4 regions of the Neorhizobium sp. DAR64872/K0K18 genome follow, and region 1 is predicted to be linked to each of the others. Evidence: predicted binding sites of a transcription regulator. Region 1 holds the regulator's gene; each other region holds the start of a gene.
The links. The regulator LexA, encoded in region 1, represses DNA repair genes until DNA is damaged. The targets are predictions, from matches to a motif close to TGTTCNNNNTGTGTTCNG.
Positions count from the first base shown of each region.

Region 2: the regulator LexA is predicted to act here: its motif matches at 2,021-2,038, upstream of ACQY1P_RS22055 (metallopeptidase family protein).
Region 3: the regulator LexA is predicted to act here: its motif matches at 1,747-1,764, upstream of recA (recombinase RecA).
Region 4: the regulator LexA is predicted to act here: its motif matches at 2,019-2,036, upstream of ACQY1P_RS08620 (PA0069 family radical SAM protein).

Region 1 is NZ_CP191446.1:1,475,758-1,479,958, forward strand. Features, by position in the region: gene ACQY1P_RS12585 (ComEC/Rec2 family competence protein) at 1-1,885, shown strand, start outside; gene lexA (transcriptional repressor LexA) at 1,866-2,585, opposite strand; gene ACQY1P_RS12595 (VOC family protein) at 2,778-3,653, shown strand; gene kdsA (3-deoxy-8-phosphooctulonate synthase) at 3,658-4,201, shown strand, end outside.
Region 2 is NZ_CP191446.1:3,404,279-3,408,479, forward strand. Features, by position in the region: gene ACQY1P_RS22035 (RNA pyrophosphohydrolase) at 1-276, shown strand, start outside; gene bfr (bacterioferritin) at 369-854, opposite strand; gene ACQY1P_RS22045 ((2Fe-2S)-binding protein) at 820-1,131, opposite strand; gene ACQY1P_RS22050 (hypothetical protein) at 1,228-1,695, opposite strand; gene ACQY1P_RS22055 (metallopeptidase family protein) at 2,173-2,610, shown strand; gene ACQY1P_RS22060 (DUF1737 domain-containing protein) at 2,645-2,851, opposite strand; gene ACQY1P_RS22065 (HpcH/HpaI aldolase/citrate lyase family protein) at 2,848-3,723, opposite strand; gene ACQY1P_RS22070 (hypothetical protein) at 3,867-4,109, shown strand.
Region 3 is NZ_CP191446.1:1,772,733-1,776,933, forward strand. Features, by position in the region: gene alaS (alanine--tRNA ligase) at 1-368, opposite strand, end outside; gene recA (recombinase RecA) at 599-1,687, opposite strand; gene cckA (cell cycle histidine kinase CckA) at 1,934-4,201, opposite strand, start outside.
Region 4 is NZ_CP191446.1:675,954-680,154, forward strand. Features, by position in the region: gene ACQY1P_RS08615 (ribonuclease HII) at 1-562, opposite strand, end outside; gene ACQY1P_RS08620 (PA0069 family radical SAM protein) at 801-1,958, opposite strand; gene ACQY1P_RS08625 (glycosyl transferase) at 2,089-2,619, shown strand; gene moaB (molybdenum cofactor biosynthesis protein B) at 2,629-3,180, opposite strand; gene ACQY1P_RS08635 (4-(cytidine 5'-diphospho)-2-C-methyl-D-erythritol kinase) at 3,177-4,091, opposite strand; gene ACQY1P_RS08640 (tetratricopeptide repeat protein) at 4,110-4,201, opposite strand, start outside.

The DNA of each region.
Region 1 (4,201 bases):
CCGTGCCCGTCTGTCGCCACCCTCTGGCCCGGCGCTTCCCGGATTGAACGATTTCGCCTTCTCCTCCTACTTCGATCAAATCGGGGCTGTTGGCTTCTTTTACGGCGCGCCTAGCGTACAACCGGCGATCGATGACCAACCCGGGTTATGGTCGGACATGCAGCGAGGGCTTTTTGCGCTTCGCAGCGCAATCGGCAATCGCATCCGCGATACGGTCAAGGGGGATGCGGGCGCTTTTGCTGCCGCAATCGTGACCGACGAGCGCCGTGCAATTTCCCGTGAGACGACCGAGGCGCTTCGTCTGTCCGGGCTGGCCCATATCGTCGCGATCTCAGGCCTGAACATGGCGCTGGCAGCCGGTATCTTCTTCGTCGGCGTCCGCTCCGTCCTGTCGCTGTTTCCAGGCTTTGCGCAGGCCTATCCGATCAAGAAGTTTGCCGCGTTCGGTGCGCTTGCCATGGCGACCGACTATTACCTGATTTCCGGGTTCGGGGTTTCCGCCGAGCGGGCCTATATCATGATGGCGGTGATGCTGGTCGCCGTGCTCGTCGATCGACCCTCCATCAGCCTTCGCAACGTCGCCCTTTCGGCAATCATCATCCTCGCCATCTCGCCGTCGGAGATTTTGGGTCCGAGTTTCCAGATGTCGTTTGCGGCAACCGCGGCACTGGTGGCAGGGTTCGCCCTCTGGACGCGATATTTCGCGAAAGGTAAGGAGGAGACAAAAGGTAGCAACCGGTGGATAACGGGTGTCGCGGCGACGTTCCATTTCATTGCCGGGATCGTGGTGACGTCGCTGATCGGCAGTACGTCGACGTCGATCTATTCGATCGAGCATTTCCACCATCTGACCACCTACGGCCTCGCGGCCAATCTCGCGGCCATGCCGATCATTTCCTTCGTGGTGATGCCGGCAGGGCTTGTTGGCATGTTGCTGATGCCGTTCGGGCTGGATGCTCCCTTTCTGTTCATCATGGGCGAGGGGCTGCGGATCGTCATTCGCATTGCCGAGATCGTCGCCGCATGGGGCGGCGATATTGCCATCGGCCGGCAGAACCCGCTTTTCCTGCCGCTGGCGACGGCAGGCTTTCTGCTTCTGACGCTGCTGCGCACGCCGCTGAGGCTGACAGGCGCGCTGTTCATGGCGGTGGCTTTGCTCTTTGCGGTCCGCTCAGGCTCGGCGCCGAGGCCTGATATCGTCATATCCGAAGACGGCGCATCGGTCGGCGTGATCAAGGATGACAAGATCACCCTCAATCGAACCCGACCGGCGGGATTTATCTTCGATCAATGGCGGCGAGCGCTGGTGCTTGAGACCGGAGAACAACCGCTCGCCTTGCCGGTTCTTGCCTCTTCGGAACCAGCGCGAGGTGCCAGCCTTGCGAAAAGCGATGACAAACGCCCTAGACCACATTCGCGACCGGATTTGACGCGCCGGGAAATCGAATATGTCAGGGGCTTTCTTCAAGCATTCACGCCCGGACGATTTGCCTGTCTGCCGAAAATCCTGTGCGCGGCGCAGACTGCTCAGGACATCCGGATCGTCACTGTCGAAGACAACCGATACACCGGTCTTGCCTGCGATTTCGGTCGGATCATCGTCTCGCCCGGCGCACGCTTCGATACTTGCCGCTCCGGCGCCTTGCTTCTCAGCGGGCGGACGTTGCGCCGGACTGGCGCACTGGAAATCACCATTATTCCGAACGCGACAGCGCCAGACATCAAGATTACGGCGGCGATGCGAGACAGCGCACAGACCTCAAGCCGTCCGTGGACCGTCCACCGGTTCTATGACTGGCAAACGCGACAATTCGACTTTGGCATCCCGGAGGCTGTTGCTGCGCATCTCCGGGATGACACCGTTCTTAATGATAGCGGCGAATAAGGCCGACAAGCTTACCCTGGACCTTCACCCGGTCGGGGGGGAAGATGCGGGTCTCGTAAGCCGGGTTTGCCGCTTCCAGTGCGATCGAGGCACCCTTGCGGCGAAACCGCTTCAGGGTCGCTTCTTCCTCATCGACCAGGGCAACGATGATATCGCCTGGACTTGCGGTGCTGGTATTCTTGATGATGACGGTATCGCCATCGAGGATGCCGGCATCGATCATCGAATCGCCCTTCACTTCGAGCGCGTAATGATCGCCGGAACCCAGCATCTCGATCGGAACGGCGATGTCATGGGTGTTGTTCTGGATCGCGGAGATCGGCACGCCGGCAGCGATTCGACCCATGACCGGGATGTTTGTCGAGAACGGATTGTCCGCCATGACCGGCGCCGGCTTCTGAGCGACGACCGGTTGCGTTTTGCCGAGGCTTCCCTCGATGACACTGGGAGAAAATCCCCGTCGCGGATGAAGGTTCGCCACATAGGCGTCAGGCAGCTTGATCACTTCGAGCGCGCGTGCTCTGTTCGGCAGACGGCGAATAAAGCCACGCTCCTCGAGCGCGGTGATCAGCCTGTGGATGCCGGACTTCGATGCAAGGTCGAGAGCGTCCTTCATTTCGTCAAACGACGGCGGCACGCCTGATTCTTTCATCCGCTCGTGGATGAACAGAAGTAACTCCTGTTGCTTGCGTGTCAGCATGGACGGGACCCTCAGAATTGGAAACAAATGCAGAACGGACGCTATATGTTCTATCTGTGTTCCGCAAGCCCCAAATTTTTGCTCAAGAATAGTCTCATTTCAGCGTTCGATCACGTATTCAGTTCGTGCGCAGCACTTGCCGAGTTTCCCGCGATAGCCAATGTTCTGCGGAATAAGACTTTGGGGGTGTAAGTGGGTAACAAGTCAGTCGATCATTTGGTTCTGCCCGTTGCAGATCTGGCGTCAGCGCGGGGGAGGTTGACCGCTCTCGGCTTTACTGTGGCACCTGAAGGTGTTCACCCTTTCGGCACAGCCAATGCCTGCATATTCTTCGCGGATGGCTCGTACCTCGAGCCACTGGCCATTGTGAACCGTCGGCAAGCCTCGCTTGCGGCAAAACGAGGCAACGTGTTCACCGATCGCGACATCCGCTTCCGCGGCCAGCGGAAAAGGGAAGGTCTATCGGCGGTGGTCATCGGGACGCAGGATGCAGCGGCCGATCATATGCGTTTTGTGGACGGGCACATGTCTGCGGGCGAGATGCTTCAATTCTCCCGCCCGATGCAGTTGCCCGATGGTGGGGAGAGCGAAGTCTCATTCCGTCTGGCGTTCGCGGCAGTTCCCGAGGTCGATGACATCTTGCTGTTTTCCTGCCAGCGAATGGCAGCATTACCGGCAGATCGCGGTGGTCTTGATGAGCACGCAAACGCCGTTACAGGCCTTCGAGAGATCGTCTTTTCTGCAGATGACCCGCTGGAGTTTCTGCCGCTTTTCGAAACCGTGTTCGAGACTCAGCCCGAGCAAGGGAAAGACGGTCTGCGGATCGAAGCTGCCAATGCCAGCATCCGCATTCAATCCAACGACACGTTCAGCGACGAGTTCCGGTCTTCGATGAAGCCCTTGTTATCGTCGCGCCTCGCTGCGCGCGGGATCATCTTCAAGACCACCGATCTCGCCGTGACAGAGATCACCCTTGCTGCTAATGACGTCGCATTCATCCGCAGGGATGGCCGCGTGATCGTGTCGGCAGCCCCGGGGCAAGGTGTGGTTTTCGGTTTCGAGGAATAGTGAAATGACAGTCTCCGCCAATTCTGAAGTGTCCGTGGGCGAGGGGAGTTCGAAAGTCGTTTTTTCCAACACGGCAAAGCTCTCGCTGATTGCCGGTCCCTGCCAGATGGAAAGCCGTGATCACGCCTTCATGATCGCGGGTACGCTTGTCGAACTCTGCAAGAAGCTCGACATCGGCCTCGTCTACAAGTCCTCCTTCGACAAGGCGAACCGCACGTCGATCTCCGGCAAGCGCGGCATCGGGTTGGACAACGCGATGGCAATCTTTGCCGATCTCAAGAAGGAATACGGCTTTCCTGTTCTGACCGACATTCACACGGAAGAGCAGTGCGGCCTCGTGGCCGACACGATCGATATCCTGCAGATCCCCGCCTTCCTGTCGCGCCAGACCGACTTGCTGGTCGCGGCTGCAAAGACGGGTTGCGCGATCAACGTCAAGAAGGGGCAGTTTCTGGCACCCTGGGACATGAAGAATGTTCAGGCGAAGTTCCTCGAAAGCGGCAATCCCAATGTGATGCTCTGCGAGCGCGGTGCGTCGTTCGGCTACA
Region 2 (4,201 bases), 1.6 Mb from region 1:
GCCGCCGACTGGATCAACTACGATCTTCCGGAGCAGCTGATCGGCATTGGTCTCAAGGGAAAGTATCGCGGCCAGACGCAGCGCTGGTTTGCCTTCCGCTTCGATGGCGACGAAAGCGAGATCGCCATCAACCCGCCACCGGGCGGCCACACGGCTGAATTCGATGCCTGGGAATGGAAGCCGATGCAGGATCTGCCCGACCTGATCGTGCCGTTCAAGCGCTCGGTCTATGACCGGGTCGTCGCGGAATTTGCCCACCTCGCGATAGCGGGCTGATTGCACATTCGATTAGCGCTGATCAGATATAGAAAAGCCCGGTGAAAGCATCATCCACCGGGCCTTGATACAGAATGTCGAAGACTTGACCGTTACTCGGCGGCGTCTGCGGATTCCGCGTTGAGCTGACCGTATCTCTCTTCACCGATCTTGGAGAGCAGTTCGAGCTGCGTTTCGAGGAAGTCGATATGACCTTCCTCGTCCATCAGTAGCTGTTCGAAAAGCTTCATGGAGACATAGTCTCCGGCGGCGTGACAGATATCGCGCGAGGCCTTGTAGGCGGTGCGGGCATCGTATTCGCCGGCCAGATCGGCTTCGAGAACTTCCTTGACGTTCTGGCCGATGCGCAGAGGCGCCAGCGTCTGAAGGTTCGGATGGCCCTCAAGGAAGATGATGCGGTCGATCAGGCGATCGGCATGCTGCATCTCTTCGATGGACTCGGCACGTTCCTTCTTGGCAAGCTTGGTAAAACCCCAATCGTGCAGGAGACGGTAATGCAGCCAGTATTGGTTCACAGCGCCAAGTTCGAGGAACAGTGCCTCGTTAAGCCGCTCGATGACCTGTAAGTCGCCTTTCAATGTCCGCTCTCCTGTTTTCTTCGTGGAGTTGTTTCAAGCGCGACATATATACGATCACGTCAGCTTCCGTCGAGTGCCGCTGGGCGTGATATTCCTCGGTCGTGCGGATGATCAGATCAACGACATTGGGAAAGCAACCGCAGCAACGGCCGCGCTTTTCCATCGCATGGTAGACCTTCACGGGAACGATCAGCTGCCAACAGTCCTCAGTGAGGAGTTGGATGATCGTATCCTTGATCTCCCTTTCGGTGATGTAATTACAACTGCAAACCAGCATTTCAAATCGACCTGGAGAACATTGACCTCGATACAGTCTTTTTTGCAAAAGAGGACAACCGATGTCAAGAAAGAATCCAGCCCGGTAATTGACATATCATAACCCCCTTATCAACGATCCGTGATCGGAGGCAGTGATGCCTAACCGGCTGCTGTGTCGCTGCGATATCTCTGAAAAGGCTCGAACGTCACTCGATCGAAACAACGCGCCGCCACAGGTTCCGTCCGCGGCAGAAGCAGAATCGCTCCACACGCCCGGAAAAGATGCGAGTGTCCCTTTGACGTCGAAACCCATCTGACGGAGTCTGCGGGAGGCATTGCCGAGCAAGCCCTGCTCTCCGCCACCGTAATCCGCACAGCCCGTGATATCCAGAGAGAGCCCGTTGCGCCCTTCTAGCGTCACCAGTGGCGTATATCGGTCGCACCAGTCGGAGAGCGCCATCAGAAGCGCCGCGTCGGCATCATCGTCTTCGTCCATCACGTCGAGCTCCGGAAAGATCGCTCGCGCTTCTGAAACGCCCTGCCCCAGCTTCAGGTTAAGGCGTTCGGCGGCCGCGTCGAGCACTGTCAGGCACATCCTGTCGGCGTGGCGCCCGGCAAAGACGATCGGTGGATGGTCGTGATGGCGGTAAGACCGCCAGTCCATACCCCAGCGGCGGCGCGCAATTCTGTCGGTTGACAGACGCGGGAACACGAGTGTCAGAATACGCCTCTGTCGATGCGCCAGAGGGGATCGAAAACAGGCGGTCATGCGGGTTCCAATCCAGACCAGACGCGAGCATCACGAGCAAGCTCGCCGACCGCTTTCCGTCTCCGAGATCGGCTTGCGCAGGGCAAAAGTCTCTCCCGCGCCCAGGCACCTTTGGCCATGGCGTTAACTCCATCGATAATGTTCGCTTTATGTTCTTATGGATTCCAGACACGTGGCAAAGAGTCAACAGCTCCCGATCAGGAATCTTTTCCTCTAAAAGCTATCGCAATGATTCTTTTCTCGAAATAGCTGCTTCAGGTATTATATGTGCCTGAGTTGGAAGGAGATCCCATGGCCCGCATTGACCAGACCGATGATTGGCAGGATCGCCATGCGCCGACGATCAGCACGTTCGAGTCGCTGGCATTAGAAGCCTACAGCCACCTTCCGGACGAATTCCGCAAACTCACGACGAACCTCACCATTGAGGTCGAAGAATTTCCGGACGACGACGTTTTCGAAGACATGGCGCTGGAAACGCCGTTCGACCTTCTGGGCCTGTTCGAAGGACGTGGCATTTCGGAACGGTTTACGGTCGAAACCGGCGAACTGCCCAATCGCATCCGGCTCTATCGCCGGCCTATCCTCGATTACTGGGCGGAGAATGAGGAAACGCTGGGCGATATCATCACCCACGTCCTTATCCACGAGATCGGCCATCACTTCGGCCTGAGTGACGACGACATGGAGCGCATCGAGGCGAGCGCCGAGGAAGCAAGCCAGCGCTGATCCAGCGCTGGCAGACACACCTCGGCCTAGCTTTTTACTGCTCGCCGAGCTTCATGTCGGGGCTGTATTCCTTGCCTTCTACGGTCTTCATCACGGCCTGGCCGCAATGCATCTCGCCCGTCTTGCCGTTGAAGGCGTAGCTTGGCGAACCGGAGAGTTCCCAGCCCTTGTTCAGCGCCGCCGTCACCCGGTGACAAAAGGCGGCATCGTCAGGACCGGTGATGAAACGATATACTTTCATGGCTTTCTCTTTCTGTTGGCGATGACCGCCGCGCTGGCGACGAGCTTTTCCGCATCCTCGAGATGCAGACGCTCGACCATGCGACCGTCGAGGTTGATGACGTTGAGCGTTTCGGCTCCCGGCTGGCGGAAGGCCTCGATGATGGCGCGCGCCTCTTCAAGCGCATCATCATCAGGACCGAAATGACGGTTGGCCGCGTCGATCTGCGCCGGATGGATCAGCATCTTGCCTGAAAATCCCATGGCGCGGCCCTGGGCGCACTCGGCTTCGAACGCGACTTCGTCCTTGAAATCGTTAAACACGCTGTCGATCACATCGACACCATAGGCCCTGCCCGCCAGCACGACCTGCATCAACCAGGGTATGAGATTGGCCCGCCCCGGTTGCGGCAAAACACCCGTTGCCTTGCGAAGATCGTTGAGCCCCACGACGAGGCATTTGATCCGTCCGCCCACGCTCGAGATTTCGGCGGCGTTGAGGACGCCGAGCGGCGTTTCGATCATCGCCCAGATAGAGACCCTCTCCGGCACGCCCGCCTGAGAAAGGCGCTCGGCGATCACCTGGACGTCGTCCGCATGCTCAACCTTGGGAATGACCACCGCATCCGGCAGAAGTTCGACGATGAGCTCGAGATCCGCAGGACCGAATTCGCTTGTGAGCGGATTGATCCGGATAGCCGTCTCGAGACCATCGGAATTCAGCTCGGCAAAGCTTCTGCGGAGGTTATCCCGCGCTTCCGCTTTCTGCGCGAATGCCACGGAATCCTCCAGATCGAAAATCACGCCGTCGCAGTCGAGCTGCGGGATTTTCGAAAGCGCACGGGTGTTGCTCGCGGGAACGCTCAGGAGCGAGCGCCGGATCAGAGCGGCCATCGCTTCGGGACCATGTAATCATTGGGAAAAGTCATAACGTGGTTGTGACAAGCTTTTTGGCCCTCGGCAAGACAGGAGGTCGTGAAACCACTTGTAAGCGGGGCCGGCCGGTCCCACATTTCAGACGTTGAAAGGTATGATCCATGCAAAACATTCGTGCATTTTTCGTCGTCGCCTCAGCTATTGCGGTGCTTGCCATGGCGGCGCTCTTTACAGCGTCTCTGACCGTCGCATTTGCCGGCATTCTCGTCCTTCTTTCAATTGGTAGGGCGATCTCGACCAGGTTGAACCCTGTACCCGTGCGAGCGAAATCGTTCGGACCAAAGCCGGCCAGCCGCGATATTCGTGTGTGGAACGACGGCCGCGGTACCATCATCGACCTCTAGCGTCATCATGTTCGCTCCGCCTGCGCGCTCTGGCGCAGCGGAGTACCGGTTGAAGGCATAATGCCCTTCAAATCGGCGGCAAATTGCTTTAT
Region 3 (4,201 bases), 300 kb from region 1:
TGCTTGGGCAGATCGAACCCTTCGGTGACCAGCTTCCAGGCAAGCTCGATCGCGTTTTCCTTGAAATAGTCACCAAACGAGAAGTTGCCGAGCATCTCGAAGAAGGTGAGATGGCGGGCGGTGTAACCGACATTGTCGAGATCGTTGTGCTTGCCGCCGGCGCGCACGCATTTCTGGGAGGTGGTGGCCGTGGTGTAGGGGCGCTTTTCAAGACCGGTAAAGACGTTCTTGAACTGCACCATACCGGCATTGGTAAACATCAGCGTCGGGTCATTGCGCGGCACAAGCGGGGACGAGGACACAACCTCGTGGCCGTTCATTTGGAAATAGTCGAGAAACGTCGACCGGATTTCATTCACGCCGCTCATGCTAAGCCCTTTTTATCGCCGGGTGCGATGCTGTTATTCGAAGACGAAAGGCTTGTATCGTCCGCGTTCCCGACTGTCCAGCCACAGCACCCCTAATCATCCCAAACCCGCCCGGAACGCAGACCGGCCGCGCATCTCGTAGATGGCGGCCGGCAAGATTTGAAAACCGGAAAACACCGGTGAATATCAGCGTCAGGATGCCCTAGATCGACATCCCAACCCAGGTCCGATCAAGGGTCCGGGGCCTGGTCGCCGTCATTGGCATCAGGACCGCCATTCTGCAGGAACTTGTCCGCGATCAGACCGGCGTTCTGGCGCAGCGACGTCTCGATTTCACGCGCCACTTCCGGATTGTCTCGCAGGAACGACTTCGCGTTCTCGCGGCCCTGACCAAGGCGCTGGCTGTTGTAGGAGAACCATGCGCCCGACTTCTCGACGATCCCAGCCTTAACGCCGAGATCGACGAGCTCGCCGGTCTTGGACACGCCCTCGCCATACATGATGTCGAATTCGACCTGCTTGAAGGGAGGCGCCATCTTGTTCTTGACGACCTTGACGCGTGTCTGGTTTCCGACGACTTCTTCGCGTTCCTTGACCTGGCCGATGCGGCGAATGTCGAGACGGACGGACGCGTAGAATTTCAGCGCGTTACCGCCTGTCGTCGTTTCCGGCGAACCGAACATCACGCCGATCTTCATGCGGATCTGGTTGATGAAGATCACCATCGTCTTCGACTTGGAGATCGACGCCGTCAGCTTGCGCAGTGCCTGGCTCATCAGACGGGCCTGAAGACCCGGCAGGCTGTCGCCCATTTCGCCTTCGATTTCGGCGCGTGGCGTCAATGCCGCAACCGAGTCGATGACGAGAACGTCGACAGCACCGGAACGCACCAGCGTGTCGGTGATCTCAAGCGCCTGCTCACCGGTGTCTGGCTGCGAGATCAGGAGGTTATGCAGATCGACGCCGAGCTTGCGGGCATAGACCGGATCGAGTGCGTGTTCCGCGTCGACGAAGGCGCAAACACCGCCACCCTTCTGAGCCTCAGCAATGGTCTGCAGCGCAAGCGTCGTCTTGCCCGAGCTTTCCGGACCATAGATTTCGACGATACGGCCCTTCGGCAGACCGCCGATGCCGAGCGCAATATCAAGGCTCAGGGAACCGGTGGAAACTGTCTCGATCTCGACGATGCTATCGTTCGAGCCAAGCTTCATGATCGATCCCTTACCGAAGGATCGTTCGATCTGTGAGAGTGCTGCTTCGAGCGCCTTGCTCTTGTCCACGCCTTTATCCTCTACGAGCCGCAATGAATTCTGTGCCATGAGGTCCCACCTTTAGGTTATTGCCGCCACGCAAGCAATGAAGCAGCCGATGGACATCGTGTACTCTTTTTGTTCTCATCAATCAAGAGGCTTTTATCAGCTTGATTGCACAGCGTTATCGCGATTTCGTTCGCGGAACGTTCTCGCGCGCATAACCTGTGGAAAATCAGGAGTTAAAGCAGGAAGCCTCGCGGTTCGACGGACGAATCGCGAGGCTCCATAAAGGTTGGCAGGCAGATCAGAAAATCAGTCCGAGTCGAGCATCTCGCGAACCGCAACGGCAAGCTGCTTCAGCGAAAACGGCTTGGGCAGAAAACCGAACTTCGCATCGGCCGGCAGGTTGCGCGCAAACGCGTCCTCCGCGTATCCGGAGACGAAGATGAACTTCAGATCCGGATAGGATTTCCGCAGTTCCGTCAGAAGCGTCGGCCCGTCCATCTCAGGCATGACAACGTCGGAAACGACGATATCAACCTTGCCTTCGAGCTCGTCCATGATGTCGAGTGCTTCGACGCCGGATCCGGCTTCGTGCACGGTATAACCGCGCGTTTCCAGCATGCGCTTGCCGCCCCGGCGAACCGCTTCTTCATCTTCCACAAGCAGCACGACCGCAGACTTGCCCGTGAGATCCATATCCTCTAACGGCGCCTTCAAAGCCACGGGCTGTGCGGCTGCCAGAGCTGCAGCCTCTGCGGCCTCCGGCGTGATGACCGGTATTTCGGGAATGTGACGCGGCAGGAACAGCCGGAAACTCGTTCCGCGACCGACTTCCGATTCCGGATAGATATAGCCGCCGGACTGTTTGATGATGCCATAGACCATCGAAAGGCCGAGACCTGTACCCTTGCCCACTTCCTTGGTGGTGAAAAACGGCTCGAAGATCTTGTCCATGATCTCGGGCGGAATGCCCGTGCCGCTGTCGGCAACCTCGACCATCACGAGATCTTCCGCCGGCAGATCGGCCTGATGGAAGCTGCTGGTTTCCTCGGCCGTCACATTGCGGGTCTTGATCAGGATCGTGCCGCCCTGCGGCATCGCATCGCGCGCGTTGACGCAGAGGTTGATGAGAACCTGCTCGAACTGCGACAGGTCGGTACGCACCGGCCACAGGTCACGCCCGTAGTCGACATCGAGCTTGACATTGGTGCCGGAAATCAGCCGGTCGACCAGCATGCGCAGGTCGCCCACCACATCGGTGAGGTTCAGCACCGCCGGACGCATCGTCTGCTTGCGCGAGAAGGCCAAGAGCTGGCGCACCAGAACGGCGGCCCGGTTGGCGTTGCGCTTGATTTCCATCAGGTCGGCAAAGCTCGCATCGGACGGACGCGCCTGCAAAAGCAGGTGATCGGAGGACAGAAGGATTGCCGTCAGCACATTGTTGAAATCGTGGGCGATGCCGCCGGCAAGCGTGCCCACAGCGTTCAACTTCTGGGTCTGCGCCATCTGCGTCTCGAGCGCCTTCTGCTCGGTCGTCTCGACGGAATAGATGATGGCCGCCTCTTCGGGTGCCTCGTCGCTCTCGTCGATCACCGCATTGACGTAGAAACGCAGATAGCGGGTCTCGTCGCCCGGATGCCGCGAATTGATCGGAGTAATGTCGCCCTGACGGTCGCGTGCGGCAGCAAGCGCCGCCATCAGCTGATCGCGGGTCGTCTCGTGCGCGATACGCTCCAGCGACGCACCGCTTTCCACGTCGTCGCGGGTCAGAACCCCGGCGAACAGTCGCAGGAACGGCGCATTGATGCGCAGGATCCGGCCTTCGCCATCAACGGACGCAATGGCCATCGGCGTGTTGTTGAAAAAGCGCGTGAAACGCATTGCCGACGCGGATTGATCGGTGTCCTCACCATGCGGCCGGTTGATCACGACACTGCGGCTTTCGCCGGGCGCACCGTCGCGCATGGAGCTGACGCTGTGAACAAGTCGCACCGGCAGGCTCTGGCCGTTGGCACGGCGCAGGTCGAGATCGAGCGTTTCCGTACGCTTCAGACCTGGCGCCGGCTGAACCGATTGGATCAGCGCCATGCCCTCGCCCGCCACGAGATCGTCGATCGTCATCGATCCAGGAGAAAACTTGGTCAGATCGAGACCCAGCCATTCAGCCAGCGTGGCGTTGAGATAGAAGATCTCGCCCTTCTTGCCCGCGGAAAAGAACCCGACCGGCGCATGGTCGAGGTAGTCGATGGCGTTTTGCAGTTCGCGAAAGAAACGCTCCTGGTCCGACCGTTCCGAGGTCGTGTCGGTAATCTGCCAGATGTCGAGCTGCGCCTTGTTGTTTCCCGAACCCGCCAGAAGGCCGGCCTTCAGCCTGTACCAGAAGGCGCCCGCACCATTCTCTCCAACGACGGCAGTGCCCGTGCTGCGGCCAAGCGGCTGCAGCAGGCGGAATTCTTCATGACCCTCGCGGCCTTCCCGCAGCGCGGATGTCAGCCTGTAAAGCGCCTCGTTGGATTCGCGCGACTTGGACAGAAGCGTTTCAAGGGACTGGATATCGCTCTTTTTCGTCGCACCGGT
Region 4 (4,201 bases), 800 kb from region 1:
CGACATGCTTGGCAAAGCCATAGGCCGGAAAAACGGTGCAGGCGCGACCCATCATCCGGTCGCGGGTGACTTTCGCCACGATCGAGGCCGCGGCGATGGAGACAGAGCGGCTATCGCCCTTGATCACGGCCTTGCCGGGGCAGGCGAGCCCAGGCGGCATGTCGCGGCCATCGGTGAGGAGATAGGCCGGCTTGATATTCAGTCCGATCACCGCACGCCGCATGGCGTCGAGACTGGCGCGCAGGATGTTGCGCTCGTCGATGAGGCGCGGACCAGACGATGCAATCGACACATGCGCCGTCGCCATGATCATCGCAAACAGCGCTTCCCGCTGCTTCAGGCTGAGCTTCTTGGAATCGTCGAGACCGGGTGGAATGTTGTCGGGATCGAGAATCACGGCGGCTGCCACAACCGGACCCGCCAAGGGACCGCGGCCTGCTTCGTCGGTGCCAGCCACCGGCCAATGTCCGGCATCCCGCGCCATCAGCTCCAGGCTGAAATCTGGAACGAATGGCGTCTCTTCAAACAATGTCGGAGAATCGGGCGGCGTGCGAAGCAACATGGCGGCAGTTTCGCACGCCCGCCCGACCTCCGGCAACCCCCGGACAACGAGTGCGGCGTCGTTGCCCACCATCGGGGGCGCCCTTTCGGGATGATGGTGGGACCGGGGGTCTTTCGGCAGGTAATATGCGGGGACCGTGCCGAAATTAGAAATTAATCGACCTGAATGATATCCGCTGTACCCTGCGAGACGTCATCAGGCAGTTTCGCAGGGGCGACGGAGCTCCTGCGAATAGAATTCAAAGCAGCGACAGCTGGACGCCAGCCCCATCCGGGCGCAGGAACAGGTCGTCGCGCAGCGGCATACCCCGGCGCGTCATGCCGAGCCGTTTGGTCGCCAGCTCGAAGCGCCGCCCGATCTGCCAGGCATAAGGGCCGGTGCCCTTCATCCGCTTGCCGAACTCCGCGTCGTAATCCTTGCCGTCCCGCATCGAACGAACGAGCGACATCACATGCCGGTAGCGGTTCGGGTAATGCTGCAGCAGCCAGTCGCGGAACAGCGGCGCCACTTCCAGCGGCAGACGTAAGAGCACGTAACTCGCCTCCGTTGCGCCGGCAGCGTGCCCCGCTTCCAGGAGCCGCTCGATCTCGTGGTCGTTCAGCGCCGGAATGATCGGCGAGGTGAACACAGCTGTCGGTATGCCAGCGTCCGAGAGCGCTTTGATCGCCTCGAGCCGTTTGGCGGGCGTCGACGCGCGCGGCTCCATGCTGCGGGCAAGCTTGCGGTCGAGGGTGGTTAGCGATATCGCGACCTTGGCAAGGCCCTTCGACGCCATGTCGGAAAGAATGTCGATGTCGCGGGTGACCAGCGACGATTTGGTGACGATTGTTACGGGATGGTTGGCCTTCTGCAGTACCTCCAGGATCTGGCGCATGACGCGCCATTCCCGTTCGATCGGCTGGTAGGGATCGGTATTGGTGCCGATCGCAATCGCCCGGACCTTGTAATCGGCCCTGCTCAGTTCGCGCTCCAGAAGTTTCGGCACGTCGGGTTTGGCAAACAGCTTCGATTCAAAGTCCAGCCCCGGCGAAAGCCCCATGAAACTGTGGCTCGGCCGCGCGAAACAGTAGATGCAGCCATGCTCGCAGCCGCGGTACGGGTTGATTGAGCGGTCGAAGGGAATGTCGGGAGAATCGTTTCGGGTAATCGCGGTACGTGGCTTTTCCACCTGCACCTCGGTCCTGAACGGTTCCAGTTCCTCGATCGTCTGCCAGCCGTCGTCGAAAGCCTCGCGACGCTCCGTCTCGAAACGTCCTGAAGGGTTCAGTCCGGCGCCACGACCGCGCCGGCGATCCCCCTCGATCCGGAGGCCGGAGGTCTTCACCAATGCATCGGCAATATCAGCCGTATGAGCAGGCGCGAATGCGTCCTGCCGCAAATGGGACAGCTCGTTCATGGGGCACTCCTGACGGGAAAAATTCCCGTTCTCGAATGACAAGATTCCTATCGCGACATTGAGAACAATGCAAGAACAAACTCGCAAAGGATTTGTGGCAATCCGTTGTACAATGCGCTAGACATTGAAAATGCTGACTGTTTTGTTGGAATGCCGGGATCAGGAAGCCGAGCTCGCGCAGACGTTGTCCGTCCTTGTTTCCGCCGCGGTGGAGGGGTTGGTCAGCGATGTCGTGGTGCTCGATCACAACTCGCGCGACGGGTCCTCCCGTGTCGCGGATGCCGCCGGCTGTCGTTTCCACAGCTCCTGGGATATCGTCGATATCTTGCACAAGGCGCGCGCCGAATGGCTGCTTCTGCTGGAGCCCGGAGCGCGTCTCCAGGCCGGCTGGATCGACGAGGTGATGGAATATCTGGCGCTCAACCGTCAGCCGGCCAGGTTCTCGCCTTCGCGAACCTACCGCAAGCCGTTCCTCACAAGGATCGTCCGTTCAGTCCCGCCGCTCGAGCAGGGGCTGATCCTGCCCAAGCGCGAGGCCGTCGCTCTCGCAAAGCCCGGCATGGGTCTTGAGGGTATAGCCAAGGCTGTAAAGACCGCCGCAAAGCCGTCGAGACTGGCGAGCGAAATGATCCCCGCCTGGGTCGCAGCGTCCGCGCGGTAGATCAGGCCGTTACTTGCCCGAACCGCGCCGCAGGTGCTCGTCCAGCCGCGGCATAATCTCGATGAAGTTGCAGGGCATGTGGCGGTAGTCCAGCTGCGCTTTCAATATGCCGTCCCACGCATCCTTGCAGGCACCGGGAGAGCCGGGCAGCACGAAGATGAAGGTCGCATTGGCAACGCCGCCGGTGGCCCGCGACTGGATCGTCGAAGTACCGATCTTGTCGTAGGAAATCCGGTGAAACACCTCGGAAAACCCGTCCATCTTCTTGTCGAACAGCGGCGCCAGCGCTTCCGGCGTCACGTCGCGGCCGGTAAAGCCGGTTCCTCCGGTGGTGATGACCACGTCGATCTCAGGGTCGAGCGTCCATTCGCGCACTTGGCCGGCGATCCGCTCCTTGTCGTCGGGCACGATGGCGCGTGCCCCAAGCCTGTGACCGGCCTCCGCGATACGGGCAACCAGCGTATCGCCAGATTTGTCGTCCACCATAGTCCGGGTATCCGACACGGTCAGTACCGCGATCGAAATAGGAATGAACTCGCGCGTTTCGGCGATCTTGCTCATGGCTTTGCTCCGACGGTTTCGACCGCTTCGAAATACCAGTCCGGCTTCAGGGCGGTCAGCGCCTGCGCGGCGGCTTCCGCGTCTGTCTTCGAAGGGAACACACCGAAACAGGTCGCTCCGGATCCGGACATGCGCACCAGCTCGGCACCTTGCGCTGCGATCATCGCGGAGAGTTCCTCGATCTCGGGGATGAGCGCGCGAGCCGGCGGCTCCAGGTCGTTGCGAAGCGTTTTGAGGTAAGGCAGCCAGCCGTCTGCGTCGGTCGGCGTCGGCGGCAGGGCCTCGTTTTCCTTGTCGACCAGTAGCTTGAAAATCTCAGGCGTCGAGACGCTGATCAGCGGGTTGGCGAGCACGAGGGAAAGGGACGGCATGGTCGGCAGCGGTTCAAGCCTTTCGCCGATGCCCTCGGCCAGAACGGCAGCCCCCGTCAGGCACATGGGCACGTCGGCCCCCAGCGAAAGGCCAAGCGCCAGAAGGGCTGCTTCCGGTATCTCCGCATTCCACAGCCGGAAAAGGCCGCGAAGCGTGGCCGCCGCATCGGCCGACCCGCCTCCGATCCCGGCCGCGATCGGTAGTTTCTTCTCGAGGTGGATCGAAACGGGAGGCGCCGGAAAGCCGTTGGAAACCAGCTGCTGGCGAAAGAGATCGCGCGCCTTGATCACGAGATTGCCAGCCTGGCCCGCCTCGTCATTTGAAAGCTCGGACGCAAAGCGGCCGGAAACGGAAAACTCATCCGCTTCCGAGAGCGTGAAGGTCAGCTCGTCACCCAGATCGGCGAAGGTGACGACGCTTTCCAGCAGGTGGAACCCGTCATAGCGAAGCCCCACGACATGCAGGCCAAGATTGATCTTCGCAGGCGCAAGTTCTGTCAGGGCCACGTCTGTGGCGTCTTGCGTATCGGATATGGTCATGCTGGAAAGCCCGCTTTATCAGGATTTCTTGTCGGGAGTGGCAGGTGCCGGCGGGGCAGGCGGCACTGGTGCTGCCTGGCCGCGATCGGCCGTCGTCGCGTTCGGATCGA